3 regions of the Neptunomonas sp. XY-337 genome follow, and region 3 is predicted to be linked to each of the others. Evidence: predicted binding sites of a transcription regulator. Region 3 holds the regulator's gene; each other region holds the start of a gene.
The links. The regulator LexA, encoded in region 3, represses DNA repair genes until DNA is damaged. The targets are predictions, from matches to a motif close to TACTGTNTANNTANACAGTA.

Region 1: a site for LexA is predicted at 4,303-4,322, ahead of imuA (translesion DNA synthesis-associated protein ImuA). Genes of this name have one in related genera too.
Region 2: a site for LexA is predicted at 4,461-4,480, ahead of E4L36_RS15295 (SdrD B-like domain-containing protein). Genes of this name have one in related genera too.

What each region holds. Positions count from the first base shown of each region.
Region 1 is NZ_SPLL01000003.1:569,235-576,375, reverse strand. Features, by position in the region: gene E4L36_RS09880 (DUF6691 family protein) at 1-34, opposite strand, end outside; gene E4L36_RS09875 (YeeE/YedE thiosulfate transporter family protein) at 46-603, opposite strand; gene E4L36_RS09870 (3-hydroxybutyrate dehydrogenase) at 812-1,594, shown strand; gene E4L36_RS09865 (PQQ-dependent sugar dehydrogenase) at 1,782-2,966, shown strand; gene E4L36_RS09860 (HD domain-containing phosphohydrolase) at 3,049-4,209, shown strand; gene imuA (translesion DNA synthesis-associated protein ImuA) at 4,337-5,002, shown strand; gene E4L36_RS09850 (DNA polymerase Y family protein) at 5,007-6,428, shown strand; gene E4L36_RS09845 (error-prone DNA polymerase) at 6,401-7,141, shown strand, end outside.
Region 2 is NZ_SPLL01000007.1:100,509-107,649, reverse strand. Features, by position in the region: gene E4L36_RS15315 (DUF1127 domain-containing protein) at 1-101, opposite strand, end outside; gene E4L36_RS15310 (DEAD/DEAH box helicase) at 478-1,809, shown strand; gene E4L36_RS15305 (DMT family transporter) at 1,831-2,709, shown strand; gene phaZ (polyhydroxyalkanoate depolymerase) at 2,959-4,182, shown strand; gene E4L36_RS15295 (SdrD B-like domain-containing protein) at 4,505-7,141, shown strand, end outside.
Region 3 is NZ_SPLL01000006.1:289,933-297,073, forward strand. Features, by position in the region: gene topA (type I DNA topoisomerase) at 1-1,941, shown strand, start outside; gene E4L36_RS14755 (DUF6586 family protein) at 1,969-2,493, shown strand; gene E4L36_RS14760 (ABC transporter ATP-binding protein) at 2,493-2,753, shown strand; gene E4L36_RS14765 (SulA-like leucine-rich domain-containing protein) at 2,765-3,238, opposite strand; gene lexA (transcriptional repressor LexA) at 3,235-3,849, opposite strand; gene dinG (ATP-dependent DNA helicase DinG) at 3,976-6,096, shown strand; partial or broken gene rhlB (ATP-dependent RNA helicase RhlB) at 6,112-7,141, shown strand, end outside.

The DNA of each region.
Region 1 (7,141 bases), on a different contig from region 3:
GCGTGCCAAGGATGAGTGCGAGAATAATTTTCATCTTAAAGCTCCTTAGCGACGGCCATATAGAAAGATTGCAGTAGGTACAGCAACCGCGAAGGCACCTGCTGCGAACAGATAACCGCTGAGTGATGTCTGCATCATTCCACTCATCATATGGCCACTCGTGCAGCCGCCAGCAAGACGCGCACCAAACAGGACAATCGCACCGCCAACAAACGCCCGCAGTAAGCGTGCTGAGCGTTGATCGCCTAATCGACAAACCGGTTGTGAGGCAGTATCGGCGGGAGTGGTTGGGCGGTTAAAGCGGCTCGCTAACCAAGCGCCAAAGATCATCGCTAAGACGAATAAAAAGCTGTAATTAATGGGATTTTCAACAGCGGCTGCATACTTACCACCGCTTTTACCTAGGTAAGCGTTGGTACTTGCATAGCCAGACTTGCTGTCTGTATCGGTTGTGATCAAGCTGTCATCAAATAATGACCACAAAACACCATCGGCGATCACAAACTGGGTTGATACACCGATTGGTTTGACAAGTATGACCGCCAGTAAAAAACAGATTGCCAGCGTGGTACCGCTGGTTATCCAGCTCCAGTATTGCCTCATAGTCCCACCATATTAGTAATTATTTATATAAGTAAATATTAATATAGTAATGGATGCCGGTAAAGCGTACTGCCTGGAGTGTTGCTACTTTTAGTAGGGTAGCGGTATGCAATCAGTTTTTTGCAGTGCAAAAAAGTGGTACGGTGGAAGGACTGTCGGCATGTAGATAGATGTGCCATTTTAGGATCGAAAAGGGGAGCTTTTGAGCATGTTAAAAGGTAAAAATGCACTGGTTACAGGATCAACATCAGGTATTGGTTTGGCGATGGCGCGCGCGTTGGCGGAGCAGGGTGCGAATGTCATGATCAACGGCTTGGGCGACCCTGCTGAGAACGAAGCGATCCGCGCTTCTATTGAAGCGGACTTCGGCGTGAAAGCGCTTTTTTCGCCAGCTAACATGCTCAAAGCAAATGAAATTCAAGCGATGGTCCAAGAAGCTCAAGCGCAGTTTGGTTCGGTGGATATTCTGGTTAATAACGCCGGTATCCAGTTCGTATCGCCGGTTGATGAGTTCCCTGAAGAGAAGTGGGACGCCATTATTGGTATCAACCTGACGTCGGCCTTCCATACCACGAAGGCTGTGCTGCCAGGCATGAAAGAGAAGGGCTGGGGCCGTATTATCAACACAGCATCGGCTCATGCGTTGGTAGCGTCGCCATATAAATCAGCTTACGTGGCAGCCAAGCATGGTATCGCAGGTTTAACAAAAACGGTGGCCTTAGAAGTTGCAGAGCAGGGAATCACTGTCAATGCCGTGGCTCCGGGTTACGTTTGGACGCCGTTAGTGGAAAAGCAGGTTGGCGATACTGCTCGGGCGCGTGGCATTACTGAAGAGCAAGTTAAGCAGGATGTCATGCTTAAAGCGCAGCCAACGAAGCAGTTTGTAACGGTTGAACAAGTGGCCGCCGTAGTGACCTTTTTGGCTGGTGATGCTGCTGCATCTATCACGGGTGTCACTATGCCTGTTGATGGTGGCTGGACTGCCCAATAACTCAGCTGTCTAAAATCGAAGAAAGCACACACTTAGTGTGCTTTTTTTTTGCATTAGCCGCTACACTTATAAACAGAACTGATGGTAAAAACATACATTTATTCAGAGCCGAGTTAACCTTGTAATACAACTGCCACTCGGCATGAGAGTACACAACGCGCAAGGATGTCGTGTGGGAGATCAGTCAATGCATAAGCATAAGAGGTGGATAGCAGGGAACGTCCTTATATTATCATCAACCCTGTCAGCGGCAGGCTCTACGATAGATACCTACCAGCAGACCTTGGTGTTGGGCACAGAGCGGTTTACGGTAACCGTCCCGCAAGGCTATCAGCTATCGGTGTTTAGCACAGATATACCTAGCCCGCGGATGCTATCGCATGGTGAAGTTGCTGGTGAAGTCTTAGTCGGCTCAGGTGCCGGTGCTATCTATCGCTTAACGCCTCCGGATTATAAGGCGCAGCGTATCACGCCGCAGTTTCGTTACCCCCATAGCGTGCTTTGGCATGAAAATGCGCTTTGGGTGGCCTCTAGTGAAGGTGTTTATCGTACCCAGCTCAACCGCCAGGAAAATCGGCTCGAAGCGATAGAAAAGGTATTTGCGATGCCCGCGAGTGGTGGGCATAGCTCACGTACGCTGGTAGCCGGACCTGATGGCAGCCTTTATGTCAGTATTGGTATCAGTGGTAATTGCTCGAACCAATACCTGAGTGAGACCTATGCATTTAATGAACGCCGTGGCGGCGTTTGGCGCTTGCAGAAAAAAGCAGGCCGCTGGCAAGCTGACGTGTTCTCAAGCGGGTTACGCAACCCGGTAGGCTTAGCGTGGTCGCCACATGAGCAGCGGCTCTATGCAACCAATAATGGCCCTGATCATCTGGGCTTTGAACAGCCCCCGGAACAACTTGTTGCGCTCTCTGCAGGCTCTTTTCATGGTATGCCATGGTATCAATATGATGGCGAGCAGGTGTTTCGTGATCGTTGTCAGCGCTCGCAGCCGCCTCAGCGTAAAGATCAGGTGGAACACCCTGTTACAACCTTTCCCGCACGACAAGCACCGCTGGGCCTCGACTTTGTTCCAGAGCAGTCTGTTTATGGGAGCCTGAGCGGTCAATTGCTGGTGGCGTTTCATGGCTCTTGGGCGGTGGATGCAACAGGCTCTGCTGCAAGCCGACGGCCCCCAAAAATAACTGCCTTACATCTAGAAGATGGTGCTGTTATTACGCAGCAGGATATTGTTTCGGGCTTTCAGTTAGATGATGGGCAGCGTTGGGCGCGGCCTGTGGATCTGCTGGCATTGCCCGATGGGAGAATTCTGTTTAGTAGTGACGGGCCAACATCTGCCATTTTTAAATTAACACCTATTCCGTAGTTAGCGTGAGATTCTGCCCTTTCATGGGCTGTGTGAGTCCGTTTAGCTTATTAGTATCTGCCTTTGAGGTTTTAGACAGAGTATGGCTCGGTTAGCTTATCAACACCTTCCATCCGCATTTGGTGCATTGAGCGTCAATAACTCGTTAAATCGTAATTTGGAAGCGGTTTTGAATGTTGTGCAGGGACGTTACCGCGATATTGTGCGCATTAACTTTGTGGGCTACGAAGCACAAACAAACACGCTGAAAGCGTATTTAACAACCGCGGGTGCAGAGGAGCCCATGTCGCACCATGAGGCTAAGATGACGGCTGACAACCCGCTCTACCCGCTCATGCAGGACCCCGCAGCGCGCTTGATTCGCGAGCTAGACGAGCTGCCACACAGTGATAGCGCCCAACGGTTACTGAAGCTGGGTATCAAAAGTAGCTATGCCGTACCGATCTTTGATCAGAAACGCTTTCTGGGGCTGCTCTTCTTTGCTTCCTCGATGCCTAAACGCTTCTCCTCGGTGGTGATTCGTACTCAGTTAGATGTGATCGCCAAACTTATGGAGGTGGTATTAATCGCAGAGAGCTATGCCGTACAGGGTGTTATTGGTACCGCTAAAACACTGAAAGATGTCGCTTCTCTAAGGGATAACGAAACCGGCCAGCACCTTGAACGTATGGCGCGTTATAGCCGAGTGATTGCGCGTAAGTTAGCACGGGATACGCCCCTTAGTGATGAGTATATCGAGGATATATTCACCTTTGCGCCCCTGCATGACATCGGCAAAATTGCCATTCCAGACAGCATCTTGCTGAAGGCCGGGCCGCTCACGGAAGAGGAGTACACCACCATGAAGGAGCATACGGTGCGGGGGCTCGAAATTATCGATCAAGCACTCACAAACCTGCGCTTGGAAGAGAAAAGCTACAGCCAAATTTTGCGCCATATTGTGCATCTGCATCATGAAAACTGGGATGGCTCAGGTTATCCATGCCAGTTGGTTGCGGAGGCGATCCCTTTAGAAGCGCGCATTGTACGTGTGGCAGATGTCTACGACGCACTGACTAGCGAGCGCCCCTACAAAGCAGCTTGGTCGAGCGAAGATGCCCTTGCATTCTTGCGCCAAGAGAGTGGCATACAGTTTGATCCTGCTTGTGTGGCAGCGTTAGAAGCCTCCATCGAAGAGGTGTTAGAGATCGCGAAAAGCTTTGCAGATGAAGCGGATGCCACCACAGGGTGTGTTATTTCATAAGCGCTTTTACCCTGATCAACAGGGAGCGTATGACAGCCTGTAGCAACGATCTTTGCATCCCCGGCTTGCACTTTGCCTTAAACTGCATAAAAATACTGTATAAATAAACAGTATTTGTTGGTGCGTTATGGGTACAACATCGCTCAATCAAATGATCCACTCCGGCGTGCTATGGCAAGGCCAGCAAGCATCGGTGGATAACTTTGTGAGTACTGGCTTTCAGCAGTTGGATCAGCAGCTAGGTGGCGGCTGGCAGCTAGGGAACTTGGTGGAGTTGCTATGTCAGCAACCCGGCTGCGGCGAGTTACGGCTCTTGCTGCCGCTGCTGTTAGAACGCCAAACGCCTGAAAAATGGCTGCTCTGGGTGGATCCTCCATGGTTGCCTTATGCGCCGGCACTGCGTGCTTCGGGGCTGAATCTTGATCACATTCTCGTGGTGCATACACGTCAACTTAAAGAAACCGGTTGGGTACTCGAGCAGGCCCTGAAAAGCGGCTGCTGTAGTGCGGTACTCGGTTGGCTCCCCTCAGGGCAGGAAAAAATGGTGCGCCGATTACAAGTGGCGGCAAATGAGACCGGTACACTCGGCTTTTTATTGCGTCCTTGGGCTGCGCGTGAACAAAGCTCTGCCGCACCCTACCGTTTACAGCTGGAGCCGGCTTCGCAGGGTATTTCGTTAACGCTACTCAAGCGCAAAGGCGGTTGGGCACAACCAGAGATCAACCTTGCGGTGGGCGAAGATCAGCTCTTGCCCGCGCTACAGGCTGTACCCACACTTCATGCAGTAGGTTAGCACGATGGCTGGGTCACTGTGGTGTTACCTGCACTTTCCGCTACTCCCGCTGGAGGCGCACTATACCGATCAAGCATGTTCGCAAGCGGCAGCACTGCTAGATGAACGCGGTACCCACGTGTTGCTGTGTAATGCGGCAGCGACGGCGCAGGGCGTCTCTGCTGGGATGGCAATAGCGACCGCCTACAGCTTAGCGCCAGAGCTACGTTGTTATACGCGTCACCCTGAGCAAGAGCCGAGTAGCTTAGAGGCACTTGCCATGTGGGCCGGGCGGTTTAGTGCGCAAATTAGCCTCTATCCGCCCTATGGCCTTTTGCTAGAGGCCGGTTCAATGCTGCACTATTTTGGTGGTTTATCGCCCTACTTAGCACAGCTGCACAGTGCGTTGGATACGCTGCACTGGAGTGCGGAGATCGCCACAGGGCATACACCTTTAGCGGCTAAAGTGTTGGCTGAAACAGGAGGTTTTACCGCTGAAGAGGCAAGCGCGCATTGTACACGCCTTGAGCGCTTACCCATTCGTGGATTGAATCTTGAGCAGAAGGTGGTACAGCGCTTAGAAGGGATGGGTATTCAACATGTGAAGCAATTGCGCGCGCTGCCAAGCGATGCATTAACACGGCGTTTTGGTAAAACGCTACCGCGCTATCTGGCGCAGCTGTTTGGTGAACAGCCAGATCCACCGCGCTACTTTACGCCACCGAAGCATTTCACCCGCCATCTTATCTTGCCCCATGAGCTTGAGCATAGCGGTGGTTTGCGCTTTCCGCTGCGACGCCTGCTTGCCGAGATGGAGGGGTATCTACGCCAATGTCAGTTATCTGCGCAAGAGACTACACTCACATTGCGCCTGCGTGACCTTGAGACTCAGGAACTTCAAGTGCGGCATAGCCGTGCGGAGTTGCAAGCGTCTGTGTGGATGTCGTTGTGGGAACTGCGCCTAGAGCGGGTACGTTTAACCCAGCCGGTTATCGAGATCACCCTGCGTGCACAGGGTTTGGCACCACTCGAGGTGATGACAACTGACCTGTTTAATTCAGCCGCCGCAGTGGATACCCCTGAGCACTTGGTGAGTAAACTACAAACCCGTTTAGGGATTGATGCTGTGCAACGGATGGTGATGGTGGCAGATCACCGCCCTGAAAAGAGCTATCGTTGGGTGCTACCCGACAGCCGTTGCAAAGAGGTCCACCTTCCCCCTTCAGGGGCTAGGCCGCACTGGTTGCTGCCCAAACCCGCAGACTTAGCGGCAGCAGAGATCACCCAGTGGCAGCCATTATGTGGCCCTGAGCGTATTGTGGGAGGCTGGTGGGATACTTTGCCCGTCCGGCGTGATTACTACATCGCCCGCAGCCCCGATGGACGTTTGGGGTGGATCTTCCGTGATGCGAACCGCCAATGGTATCTGCATGGGTGGTTTGGCTAGTGGTGGCGCCATTTCCCTATGCTGAACTGCATGTGCTGAGCAATTTTAGCTTTCTGCGTGGTGCCTCCCACCCTGAGGAGCTGGTCGCACGGGCGGCTGAGTTGGGTTATCAAGCGCTTGCCTTGACCGATGAGTGCTCTGTCGCAGGTGTGGTAAGGGCGTGGGAGGAAGCCAAAGCACAGCAGATTAAACTCATTATTGGCAGTGTCTTTCGCCTCGATGATGAGCAAGTGATTTTGCTGGCATGTAACCGGCGCGGCTACGGGCAGCTATGCGAACTGATCACGCAAGCGAGGCGCCGTGCAGAGAAAGGTAAATATCAGGTCACCTGGGATGATTTTGTTCACCAATCTGACTGCCTCTTACTCTACTTGGCAGGTGATGACTTAAACAGCGCGCGCCGGCGTATGGCGCATCTGAAAACGCTATTTCCCAAACGTCTTTGGTGGATGGTCAGCCGTTTACTGAGCGGTGATGATCAGTGGCGTTTTCAGCAGCAGTGCCGTATTGCCAATCAGCTGGGTGTGCCGCTGGTATGTGGGAATCGTGTTGAGATGCACAACCCTGCACGTCAGCCGCTGCACGATGTATTAGCGGCTATCCGCGAACAAACGTCTATCCAGCAAGCCGGTTATCTTTTAGCAGCCAATGGTGAGCAGCATCTACGCTCGTTTAAAAAGCTCACCTCGCTATATCCGGCGGATATGCTGGCC
Region 2 (7,141 bases), on a different contig from region 3:
AAGCGATCATCCAGATGAGCGGTGGACTGATACGTGTAGTGGTTTTCAATAGCCTGCTTGCAACGCAGATAAGCCGCAGTAAAAAGGCCTAGAAATGTCATAACGGACTCCTTAAATAAAAGAGCCGGGATAACTTCTACAGAGGGGATTAACCAAAAACGCCGCGAAGTTATCCGCGGCGTGAGTGAAATTAGGACCTAGCCGCAAGACACAAAAAGCCGCGCTTCCAATGCACCATCGAAGCGAAGCGATGGGAAATAGAATTGGCGTTTAAGCGTGTCATGGCTAGCAAAGTCCTTTTGAGAGTAAATAACCACTTGCAAATGTTTTGCAAGAACGATCCATTAGAGATACTGCAGCATTAGCTGTCAACTACTTTTTCTAGGAAATGCAATAACTTCTCGCCCCGTTTCCAGCATTTCGCTAAACTAGCGCCCTGTTTTTATCCCCTATCGACCATCAATTCATCGGTGTTTTATGTCCGCTTTCGGCTCTCTGGGACTGTGTCCTGAACTTCAATTCACGCTACAAGAGCTGGGCTACCGCCAGCCTACCCCTATTCAGGAAGCCGCCATTCCCATGGTACTTGAGGGGAATGACTTGATTGCCGAAGCGCAAACAGGAACCGGGAAAACCGCAAGCTTTGCGCTGCCAATGATTGAGCAGCTGAGCCGCCAACCTCAAGGCCCTGAGTACTATCCGATCCGCGGCTTAGTGCTGGTACCTACTCGTGAGCTGGCAATCCAAGTTGCTGACGCGACACTAGCCTATGGGCTAGCGCTCGGAATGCGCGTTATCTCCATTTATGGCGGCGTGCGCTTTGATAACCAGATTCGCAAAATGAAGCGCGGCGCAGATATTTTAGTGGCAACGCCAGGGCGTTTACTCGAGATGCTACGCCAGAAGAAATTCACGCTCGATCACTTGGAGTTTTTAGTGCTCGACGAAGCTGATCGCATGTTAGATTTGGGTTTCATCCATGACCTCAGGGCGATTTTATCCTTCACCCCCGCACAGAAGCAGACTCTCCTCTTTTCGGCGACCTTCACACCTGCGGTCGAAAAGCTCACCGACGGGCTCTTGAATGCTCCCGAGCGGGTCAGTGTTGCGCCGCGTAATGCCACCAGCAAAAAGGTCACCCAGCACGCATTTGCTATCGACAATCGCGACAAAACCGACATTCTGAGCTACCTGATTACGGGCTGTGGCTGGCAGCAAACCTTAGTTTTTGCTCGCACTAAACGCCGTGCCGAACAAGTGTCACAAGCCCTGCAAAAAGAGGGAATCAATGCCGTTTCCATCCACGGAGATAAAAATCAACGAGAGCGCAGTGCAGCGCTCGCTGCATTTACAGCCGGTGAAGCCACCGCTTTGATTGCAACGGATGTAGCGGCGCGAGGGCTTGATATTGAGGGACTACCCCGGGTTATCAATTACGATATTCCGCAGCAAGCCGAAGCCTATGTCCACCGTATTGGGCGCACTGGACGTGCAGGACAAACGGGCATCGCGTTCTCGTTTTGCTCACCTGATGAAAAAGCACTGTGGGCGGATATCGGCCAATTGATTGGCAAACAGATACCGCTGCAACCCGTTCCGCTGGTCGAAAACGGTAAGCTGGTGATGCAATCAGCTCCCCCTGCCCCGCGCCGAGGCCAAAAAAATCGGCGCCCTAAACCTCATAAAGCGGCTAACAAACCAGCAGCAAAGGGAAAAGCCCAGAGCGCCAACAAGCCAACCCGCCAAAAGCCAGCGGCTGATACTAAGCCTGCGAAGAAACCGGGTGCTCGCCGCTCCCTCTTTAAATAGACCTGAAACGCGAGAGACACCATGGGTTTGTGGATCCCTTTTACGCTCTTTGCAGCGTTTATGCAGTCTTGGCGTAACGCCTTTCAAAGCCAATTAAGTAAAGAGGTGAGCACTGCGGGCGTAACGCTCGCCCGTTTTATCTACGCAAGCCCACTGGCTGTATTGTATTTGGTTATGCTGTATCAAGTATCGCCGGCCCCGCTACCCACCGTCACCACCAAGCTTAGCGTGATGGTCATACTCGCTAGCGTGTCACAAATCGTGGCCACCGCACTCATGGTGAAACTGTTCCAGTTACGTAATTATGCTATTGGTGTTGGGCTGGCAAAAAGCGAAGCAATTATCGCTGCCACACTCGGGGCGCTATTCTTTGCCGCCCCCTTAAATATGCTGGCATGGGTTGGCGTTATTGTTGGGGGTATTGCGGTGTGGCTGATGAGCGCGGCGGGTTCTTTTAAAACGCTCTCATGGCGTACCGTGCTGCTCGGTGTTGGCAGCGGCCTTGCGTTTGCACTGACCACATTATGGGTCCGTGAGGCCAGCCTGATACTTGCTTTGCCTTTTCCACACGGGGCTGCATGGGTGCTAGTCGCGGTGATTTCGCTGCAAACATTAATGCTGCTAGCTTGGATCGGCTGGCGTGAGCCTGAAACGTTACACGCGCTTTATCAGCGCCCCAAGAAGACATTTTTGATCAGTTTATGCAGTTGTTTAGGCTCTCTAGGTTGGTTTACCGCTATGAGCTTAGAAACGGTTGCATTGGTCAAAACGCTGGGGCAGGTTGAAGTGCTATTTACCCTCCTAATATCAGCACGTTTTTTTAAGGACGCACTCGCCCCTCGCGATCTCTTAGGGTTAGGGCTGATTGTGGCTGGTGCCGTTTGCGTTATCATCGCTTAGCAAATCATTGTGCATTGCAGCAAAATAAATCACTTACAGGTCAACTAGTTAATTAACAAAATATCTAAGTAAATAAAAGACTTAGACTAACGGCCATTGGCCGGGCCCTAAATGCTGTGCTATTTCTATTTGCAAGGCCACCTCGTGTGCCTATAAAATAATCAAAAATTGTGCACCGCAAAAAAAATGGCCTGCGTTGTTGTTCCTATGCTTTGGCCTGACTAAACCAACACTGGTGAGGATTCTTCTATGCTGTATCAAGTGCACCATGCCATGAATCAATCCGTTCAGCCGATCCATCTTTGGGCGCAGGCATGGAAAAAACAACTCAAGCTTCCTTGGATGCTTCCGTTTACATTTAGCTCGGCAACGCGCACAACGCTAGCCACGCTTGAGCTGATCGAACGACTGACCGATAACTATGAAAAGCCTGCATTTGGCTTAAATGAAACGACTATCAATGGTGAAACCGTGCGTGTCCGTGAAGAGGTGGTTCATTCACTACCCTTCTGTGATCTGTTGCACTTCCGTCGCGCTGGCAAATACAAGCAGCCCAAAGTGCTCATCGCAGCCCCGATGTCAGGGCACTATGCAACGTTGCTACGTGGCACAGTTGAGCAATTTTTACCAGATCACGAGGTATACATTACCGACTGGCAAAATGCTCGTGACGTACCGCTGCGCGAAGGCGGCTTTAGCTTTGATGACTATGTTCGTTATCTTATTGAGTTCTTAGATCACCTTGGCCCTGACACACACTTAATCGCCGTGTGCCAGCCAAGTGTGCCAGCAATTGTCGCTACCACAGTGATGGCTGAGCGAGACAATCCAAACCAACCACGTTCGCTGATCTTAATGGGCGGACCAATCGATACCCGCGTTAACCCAACCGAGGTCAACGATTACGCGTCAGGCAAAGACTTAGAGTGGTTTGAAAATAACGTCATCTGCACCGTTCCGGGCGACTTCCCAGGGGCAGGCCAAAAGGTATATCCAGGCTTTATTCAACTATCTGGCTTTATGAGCATGAATATCGACAGCCATGTTCGTAAGCACTTTAAGTTCTTCGGTGACTTAATCAAAGGCGATGGTGATAGCGCTGAAGCACACCGTAGCTTCTATAACGAATATCTCGCGGTGATGGACCTGCCCGCTGAATTTTATCTAGATACGATTAGACGCGTATTTCTGGAACATCGTCTTCCTAAGGGCGAAATGACGTTCGAAGATAAACTCATCGATACGAGTAAAGTCACTTTTCCTTCACTACTCACCATTGAAGGTGAGGATGACGACATCACAGGTAAAGGACAAACCAAAGCGGCACATGATGTATTGAGCGGTCTACCAGAAAAGCAACGCCAACATTATGTTCAACCCGAGGTTGGCCACTATGGCATTTTCAACGGACGTCGCTTCCGCGAAGAAGTGGCACCAACCATCAAGACATTTATCCAAAACTGCGGCAAATAAGCCCACATCCTCCGCGCTCATGCGCGGAGGCTCTTTTTATCCGAATATCTCTCTTGCCCCACCTCGAAACAAAAAAAGACTCCTTTAAAAGACAGTTTTATATAAACAAAGAAGTCGTCCGCACAATTTAAAATTAACAAAAGATTAACAGAAAAAAATATATTCAAAAAAGCAGAAACTTTCGAACAAAAATCAATATAAACAACAAACAAGCATTTTATTTAAAATCCTCTTCTATACTGAATCTCACACTTTTCACCTCAAGTTTAAATTCGTTTTGCCGAATTAATAAACACTAATAAACCCAATAAAAAGTGACCATATGAGCTCAGTAAAATTAAAACCTCTGTATTTTGCTCTGTCTGCGGCACTCTATGTCCCTCACGGGATGGCTGTAACAAACACCAACGTTGTTAAAAGCCTTAACGCTGCTTCCAATCCAATCGACTCGGGTGAGATCTTTGCTTATAACATGGCATGGAGTTGCCCTGGTTCTGTTAGCCCTGCTGACGACTGCTTGAATATGCGTATCGCTGACACGCTGCCTGAGTATGTTCAAGCAACGGCATTGCCATCATCTGATGGCAAGCTTGCCAAGGTGTGTGTACAGGCACCTCTGGCGCCATTACCCGACTTTTCCAGCTGCTCCCAACCCGGTGTCAGTACCTCTTCACCGGTGGCAGCCGGATCTACGCTTCACTTCGTGTTTAACAGCCGTATCACGGCAGGTGATTCGGGCTCTCTCACACTAGAGACCCGCTTTGAACCAGGTAGCACTCCAGATGGGCGTTCGGTCACCAACGATGCAACGATCACCGCCGAATGTGATAGCGCAGCAGATCCCGGCTGTAGTGATCCAGCGCCTCGTACCAGCACCAGCGACCCGATCACAGCATCAGCAACGGATGAGACATCTATCGTCAAATCCGTGCTTTCTGAAGGTGCCATCACGTACGATACCAGCTACCGCATTCGCGTTTGTCCAAGCAGCGATAACATCGGTTTTATTACGCCTGAAAACCTAGTGATCGAAGATACACTACCGGACGGCGCAAACTTTGTTTCAGCATCTGTTGCGCCAAATAGCGGTACAGGCACCGCAGGTGACCCGCTCACGTGGGAGATCATCAGTTTATCCAGCTGCCAAAATATCGATGTTGTCGTTAACTATCCATCAGGCGGCACCAACACAACCGGGGCTAGCAAAACCAATACCGCCACCCTCGACTACGAGATCAACAGTACGCCCGCGACAACACTGTCAGATGATGCTGTTATCACCCTAGACAACCCAAATCCGTCTATTTCAGCATCGAAAAGCGCCTCCGATCAGTTCGTTAACCCTAACCAGACGATGAGCTACACCATCACTGGGCGCAACAACGGTAACATCCCCTTGGGGATGACGATTGCAGACACTATTCCAAACCAATGCGATGTCACCACACTCGACGTGCGCAATGCTGATACCTATATCCTCAACATTGATACTAACGGGGATGGCGTTAGCGACCGCACCGATACCGAAGCCGACGCAGGTAGCACACACACCTATTCAAGCGGCGACATTACCTTTTCAGTAGGTGAAACGCTGATTAGTTTTAGCGCAGCATTCGGTAGCGCGGGTTCGCCTTCCGTGCCATTTACAGGCAGTAATAGCCGTTCAGTCACCATCGCTTGTGATGTGATCAACCCAGGTATCGATGGAAGCACCATCACCATGCCTGCACCTATCACAAATACCGCAACCATCGATGGTGCGAACGGCGGTGATGTCGCTCCGCAGCAAACACCATCCCGCACCATTACACTGCGTGACCCTGCTGCAAACCAAACCATTGCACCTGATGCGATCAAAACGCAAAACCCATCTGGTGTCATAACGCCTGGGAATAACGCAACGTTTGAAATCGCGATGACCAACAGTGGTAACTACTCGTCTGCTCCGGAGCAGGCGGACTTAACCGACCCAGTCTTTGCAGACCTGCTACCAACCGATATGAGCTATGTCAGTTCAACCATCGTAGGTTCAGCCCCTGCAAGCTGTGCAACACCACCCGATATTAATGTCATCAACGACTACAACAGCACTGGCCGAACTCTAGTCATTTGGGATTGGACGGGTAAGAGCTGTACTCTCAGCCGCGGAGAAACCGTCACTTATAACCTGGTATCCACCGTTGGCCCAACTACGCCAGCGGGCAGTGTGACCAACAATGTGGCCTTCCTTGGTTCTAGTAACACCGAAACACGCGGTACCGAGCAGTGTTCAGTATCGGGCGGTTTTGTTGCAGACACACTAACAGGCACACTTGATGGAGCCACAGGTACAGCTGATGCAAGCCAGCTCTGTCATGCCGGCAGCCGCTCATTTACTGTGCAACGTGTTACCAATGTTATCTCCCGAAAAGCGGTACGCGGCTCTTTGGATAACACATGGTTATACAATGCGGATGAGCCAAACAATGTTGGCCGTACTCACCATGAAGGTGGCGTTTTCTGGCGTTTAGAAGTGGAAAACACGGCAAATATTCCGCTGGATAACATCGAGCTAATCGACATCATGCCGTTTGGTCCAGATATCAGCCCAGATGGCACCTCAAATACAGGTGTCGGTACAGGTGCAGCTTTAGATAGTACCTGGGACCCTAACTTCGTGAAAGATATTGACCTCTCTTCAGCGCCCGCGGGCACTAAGGTCTACTACACACAAGCAATTAATCCTTGCCGAGCGAATATTGTTAATGCAGCTGGCTGTAACCCAATGACAACACTACCGGACGGCACACCGCTCTCCAGCGAAGCTGTCATTCCAGCGGCGGGAGCACCGGGTGAATGGTCCGATGTTTTGCCCAACATACCTAGCCGAGTTCATGCGTTCCGTATCGTTTACCCAACGAGCTACGAACTGCCACCGGGTGAAACACTGGTATTTGAGTACTCCCAGTTTGGGATCGCT
Region 3 (7,141 bases):
GAAACGCAAGAGAAAGATGCGCTGCGCCTGCAGGTTGCCAAAAACGCGGGTAAGGCGTTTCGTCCAACCTCTGAACAAGAGACACAGCAGCATCTAGAGCAGTTGCGCCAGTCAACACTGGAAGTGGTCAGCCGTGACGACCGCGCAACCAGCAGCAAACCATCTGCGCCGTTCATCACATCAACGCTACAGCAAGCTGCAAGCACGCGTTTGGGCTTTGGCGTTAAAAAGACCATGATGATGGCCCAGCGCCTCTACGAGGCGGGTTATATCACCTACATGCGTACCGATTCCACCAACCTTAGTGCAGAAGCGGTTGCGGCCTGCCGTGAGTATATTGGCGATAACTTCGGTAGTAAGTACCTGCCAGAGACAGCGAACAGTTATAGCAGTAAAGAGGGCGCTCAAGAGGCCCACGAGGCGATTCGCCCATCAGATGTTTCTATTGAGCCGGTCAGCCTAAAAGGCATGGAGCGCGACGCAGAGCGCCTATACGACCTGATTCGTCGTCAGTTCTTGGCGTGCCAAATGACGCCAGCTCAGTACACCAGTACCCGAATTACCGTGAAGGCTGGCGATTACGAGCTAACCACAAAGGGCCGTATTCTGCGCTTTGACGGTTACACCAAAGTGATGCCGAGCAAAGGCAAAGGTGATGAAGATATCATCCTTCCGGATGTGAAATCCGGCGAAATTCTCACGTTATCTGATCTTGAGCCGAAGCAGCATTTCACTAAGCCAACCGCTCGCTACACAGAAGCAAGCTTAGTTAAAGAGCTTGAGAAAAGAGGTATTGGCCGCCCATCGACATATGCGTCTATTATCTCGACGATTCAGGATCGCGGTTATGTTGAAGTCCAAAACCGCCGTTTCTACGCCTGTAAAATGGGCGATATCGTGACAGAGCGTTTGAACGAAAACTTCAACGATCTGATGGACTACAGCTTTACAGCCCGTATGGAAGATGCCCTTGATGATATCGCCCACGGCGAGGCTGAATGGCGCGAGCTACTGAACCGCTTCTACGCAGGCTTTACCCGCAAGCTGGAAGAGGCGCAGAGCAGTGAAGATGGAATGCGCCCTAACACGCCAACGGATACAGATATCGACTGCCCAGAGTGTGGCCGCCATATGATGATCCGTACCGGCAGTACCGGGGTGTTCTTAGGCTGTTCAGGCTATAACTTGCCGCCTAAAGAGCGTTGCAAGGCGACTATTAATCTCACGCCGGGCGATGAGGTGGTTAGCGTAGATGGTGATGATGAAGAGGAATCTCGCATCCTGATCAACAAACGCCGCTGCCACATCTGCGACAGTGCGATGGATAGTTATCTCATCGATGAAACACGCAAACTCCATGTGTGTGGCAATAACCCCGACTGCTCGGGCTATGAGATCGAAAAAGGGCAATTCCGCATCAAAGGCTATGATGGTCCGTCTATCGAGTGTGATAAATGCGGCAACGAGATGCAGCTCAAGAATGGCCGTTTTGGTAAGTTCTTCGGCTGTACTAATGAAGCGTGTAAGAACACGCGTAAACTGCTGAAAAATGGTGAGCCTGCGCCACCAAAAATGGACCCAGTGCCGATGCCAGAGCTGGCTTGTGAAAAGGTAGAAGATACCTACATCCTGCGTGATGGTGCATCAGGTCTGTTCTTGGCAGCGAGCCAGTTCCCGCGTAACCGCGAGACGCGTGCGCCTAAAATTGCTGAGCTACTACCGCACCAGAGCGAGATTGATCCAAAGTACGCGTTCTTGTTTAGCGCGCCAACGCACGATACCGAGGGTAATCCAACGATCGTACGTTATAGCCGCAAGACAAAGGAGCAGTATGTGATGACTGAGGTCAATGGCAAAGCAACCGGCTGGCGTGCATTCTATCAAGAGGGTGCTTGGGTGGTTGAGCAACCGAAACCTAAGGCTAAAGCGAAGAAAAAGTGATGGCGCTGTAACGCAAAGGAAGAGACGATGAGCGATCTATATTTAGCAAGAACCAACCAAAAATTACATTTTGTGCGGTTGCACCTAGAAGCACTGGAGCGCGCTCATCAATCGACCGGCTGGAGCCAGCATGCAGAGGTTGAGTCATACAACGAATCGGTGTTGTTTCACTTGGCGTCCGCCTATGGTGCGTTCTTGCGCGAGATTGCAGAGAAGTATCGTTTTAGTCCGGCAGCTGTAAACACGATTGCCGACCTAGAAGCGCAGTTTGAAGCGTCTGGCCAAGAATCGCCAGAGCGTGCCGAGCTGCACAATCTAGAGGCGAATGAAAGCAGTTGGCTGCATAAGATGCTCGCTGCGTATGATGCGTGTTGGCTCGCATCTGATGAGCGTAAGGCCGCCTCCGATACGGTGAGCGTATCTGAGATTCATGTCATGCAAATAAACCCAGACCACGCAGAGGATTCGGACATACTAGCCGAGTACCGACGCTGGTTTGGTGAGTTCCAAGGTTTAGTTGAGCGGCTACGCGCCGGAATGCAAGAGTGGTAATGGATAGTAGTGATGTAGACCAGCCGGAAACGGTGTTGGAGATTGTAAAGCTCGAATCAGGTGATTATGTCATGCGTAAAGCGGGTGAAAAAACACCGCTGATGACGTTGAATATATCCGAGAAGGTGAAAACCAACTTAAGTGGAAAGTCTGAAGAGCTTGCGCGGCTGATGTTGGTTGCAGGTGCGCAGATTATGTCTGATTTATCTGAAGAGGTTGAGAAAGCATCCGAGCCTCCCATGCCATCGGTCATCCATTGACCCGCTGACTTTTAGTGTGTACGGCGCGTACGCACTAAAATTCCATGGCTTCTGCCCGCAGTGGCCGACGCTTCTAACGCGCTAATCTCGTTTTCTGTAATAGCGCCTTGCCAACTGATAACTGCATGGTAGGTGCCAGCCCGAAGGGCTTTGGCCGCCAAATCGAGTGCGCTGTTTTTTGTTGATGGGTGAAGCAAGATCACCTTGTTTAGGTCTATACCTGCCTCAATCAGCATCTCTTTCGGCAGGTCTTTTGGTGGATCAATCCAAGCAAACCAACGATCATCAGCGCTGAGTTGTGCCAGCAATGGCATTAAAAATGGTACATCGTCTAGGTTGGTTGTTGCGGTGATGATTTCCGTAATTTTTCCGTAGCGGGTGTCGTTTTTTGCTTTGATGGGTTTACGGCGGATCTGAGTATTCGCCACGCGCGCAGGTTTTTTAACCCGCGCCTCGCTCATGATAAACGGCAGCTGCTCCATCATGGCTCACTTCCTTGGCGTATAACACCAACGCCTAGCCCTTCAATCGATAGCTCCGATTCGCGTAGGTCGACTTCAATCGGTTCAAACTCAGGGTTTTCTGCAATCAAATAGACCATGTGGTTTTCGCGATGGAAGCGCTTCACTGTTACTTCGTCGCCAATACGCGCGACAACGATTTGGCCTTCTCTTGCTTCGGTGCATTGATGAACAGCAAGGAGGTCTCCATCCATAATGCCGACATCTTTCATGCTCGTGCCCTTGACCCGCAGCAAATAGTGCGCCGGTGGATGAAAGAAGTCGGATGAGATGGTGCAATGCTCTTCTATATGCTCTTGCGCCAGCACCGGAGAGCCCGCAGCTACGCGGCCAACAATCGGCAATCCTTGGTCTGGTTGTTCAAGATCGGGAATGCGGATACCACGCGAGGTGCCGGGGATGATTTCAATGGCGTTTTTGCGGGCGAGCGCTTTTAAATGTTCTTCTGCTGCATTGGCAGATTTGAAGCCGAGTGTCTTGGCAATATCGGCGCGTGTTGGCGGGTATCCGGTGGCTTCGATGTGTTCGCGGATACATGCTAAAACTTCTGACTGTCTTTTTGTGAGCTTCATAATCGTGCCTGTTTTTATATACAGTATCTGTGATTATATACAGCAAGTGAGTCAAGTAAAGTCATTTCTCTGTTTATATATCCAGTAAATTGGTATGATCGCCGCACGATTAAATAGGGCAGTTTTCTCTTGTTAAGCGACGATCTAAAACAAACCATCCAGCAAAGCTATCGCACCTTCTTGCAGCAACATGATTTGAAGCCCCGTTATGGGCAAAAGATGATGATTGCGGCGGTGGCGCGTACGTTGGGTGGTATCAGCTTTGGCGACAAGAAAGAGCGCACCAGCGAAAACCATCTGTGCGTGATCGAGGCCGGTACTGGCACCGGCAAGACGATGGCCTATTTGCTGAGTGCCATCCCCATTGCGAAAGCACGCAGTAAATCGCTTGTGATCTCAACGGCCACCGTGGCCTTGCAGGAGCAGTTGATCAATAAAGACCTCCCAGAGGCTGCAAAGCTAGTTGATGGTTATGTGTCATACGTACTGGCTAAGGGGCGAGGGCGTTACTTCTGTATTTCACAGGCGGAGAAACTGCTGATCTCTCAAGATGAGTTAGGTCAGATGGCGCTGTATGAGGACGAGGTTGATCAGAAGCTGGATGCCGGTGTCATCGCGTTATATCGCCAGCTACTAGACCGCTTTGCCGCAGGTGAATGGGATGGCGATCGTGACAGCTTAGAACAAGAGCTAGACGAGCCCCTATGGTATCCGCTGACTAGCGATCACACCCGTTGTACCAACCGCCGTTGCAGCAACTTTTCGGTGTGCCCGTTCTACAAGTCGCGCGACACCATGGATAAAGCCGATATCGTGGTTGCCAACCACGACTTGGTTTTGGCTGATCTCTCCTTGGGCGGCGGTGCTATTCTGCCTGAGCCAGAAAACAGCATCTATATCTTCGATGAGGCACACCACCTTGCCTCGAAGGCCATTGGCCACTTTTCCTACAGTATGCGGATTAAGGCGACGCAAAAGTGGCTGAAAGGATCGGAAAAGCAGCTCAATCAACTGTTAGACGAAACAGATCATCACCCCGTTATCACTAACTATCTAGAAAAGATGGCCCAGCCGGGTGTTGATATGATGAGCTTTTTGGATGGCTTCAACACTACGCTCCATCTGATGTTGATTGATGGCCAAGAAAGTGTGCCTGAGCGTTTCCGTTTCCCGCAGGGGCTTATTCCTGAAAAGCTCAGCGAAACAGCTAAACAAATGGCGTTTGCCACCGAAAAGTGGATGCTCAAGGCCGAGCAGATCTTGGATGTACTGAAAGAAGCGCTAGATGGTGGTGTTCCCGAAATCAGCAAGGATGTGGCTGAGCGCTGGTATCCGCGTGTCGGCCAGATATGGCTGCGATCACAAGCGATCTATGCACTTAATAAAAGCTACGCAACACCTGACCCAGAAGGTAGCGCACCGACGGCGCGTTGGATCTCGCTGCGCGAATCGCTTGATGGTCGCGACTTTGATTGCCAAAGCAGCCCCGTGTCAGCTGCGGCGACGCTGCAGGAAAACCTCTGGAAGCACGCGTTTGGCGCGGTGCTCACATCAGCAACGATGACAGCGTTAGGGCGCTTTGACCGGATTATCGATGAGCTGGGTCTTCCCGCGGATGTTACTTGCGAGAGGCTCCCAAGCCCCTTCGATTATCAGCAGCGGGCAACCCTAATGATACCGCCAATGAGCAGTGATCCGGGTAAGCCTGATGAGCATCAAGAAGAAGTTAGCAGGTTTTTGAATAAAACCCTGCCCGAAGCACGGGCAACACTGGTATTATTCAGCTCGTGGCGGCAGATGTACGCTGTGCTAGAGGCGTTGCCCGAACGATTAAAAGGGTTTGTGTTAGCGCAAGGGGATCTCACCAAAAATGAGATTATTCGCCAACATAAACTACGTGTGGATGATGATGCGCCGAGTATTATATTTGGTTTGGCGTCGTTCGCTGAGGGTGTGGACCTCCCGGGGGACTACCTTACAGAGGTCATCATCACTAAATTGCCGTTTAGCGTGCCGGATGATCCGGTTGATGCCACCATGTCTGAGTGGATAGAGCAGAGCGGTGGAAACGCATTTATGGAATGGACCGTTCCTGAAACATCGGTGCGTTTAACTCAAGCAGTCGGACGACTGCTAAGAACAGAGCAAGATAGCGGCCGGGTCGTGTTGTTAGATCGCCGTGTTGTAACGCGCCGTTATGGCCGTCAATTATTGGATTCATTACCCCCGTTTCGTCGGGAAATAGGTTAAAAGAGAGTTAGTACGTTGGAAGACAAAAAAGATAAGACATCTCAGGAAGCAGTCAGCGCAGAAACCAGCAAGAAGGCTAAGGGAGAGCGTAAAGATCGTCGTCGTTCCGGAAATCGCTCCCGTAAGCCTAGGAAAGAGTCCAGCTGGAAACCTTCAGACTTTGTGGTAGCGAAGGTCGAAGGTAAAAAGCGTTTTCACGACTTTAATCTACCCGATAAACTGATGCGTGCGATCCACGATCTCGGTTTCGAATACTGCACACCGATCCAAGCCGAAACGATTGAGCCTGCGTTAGCTGGCCTCGATATCATCGGCAAAGCGCAAACCGGTACCGGTAAAACGGCTGCGTTTTTGGTGGGCATCATCACCGACCTGCTCGATTACAAACTTGAAGATGATCAGCGTTTGCGTGAGCCTCGTGCACTGATTATCGCGCCAACGCGTGAATTAGCGCTGCAAATCGCTTCAGATGCTGAAGGACTGTGTAAGTATACGAAACTGAAAGTGGTATCGCTGGTTGGCGGTATGGATTATGACAAACAGCGCGCGCAGCTAAAATCGGGCGTTGTTGATATCTTGGTTGCAACGCCGGGCCGTTTGATCGATTTCGTGCGCTCCAAAGATGTTGATCTCTACAACGTTGAAGTGCTCGTGCTTGATGAAGCTGACCGTATGCTAAGCATGGGCTTCATCCCTGATGTACGTACAATTATCCGTAACACGCCGCGTAAAGGCGAAGAGCGCCAGACGCTGCTTTACAGTGCAACCTTTACCGACGATATCATGAACTTGGCGCGCCAGTGGACGAAAGATCCTGTGCAGATTGAGATCGAGGCGCAACAGCGCTCCTCTGAAAATATCTCGCAGCAGGTCTTCTTGGTCTCTAGCAGCGAAAAATACAAGTTATTGCGTAACTACATCCGCGTTAACAATATCGAGCGCGTTATTGTGTTTGGTAACCGTCGCCATGAAACCCGCGATCTTGCTGAGCGCCTGAAGAAAGATGGTGTGAAAGCCGCGTTGATGTCTGGCGAGATTCCGCAGA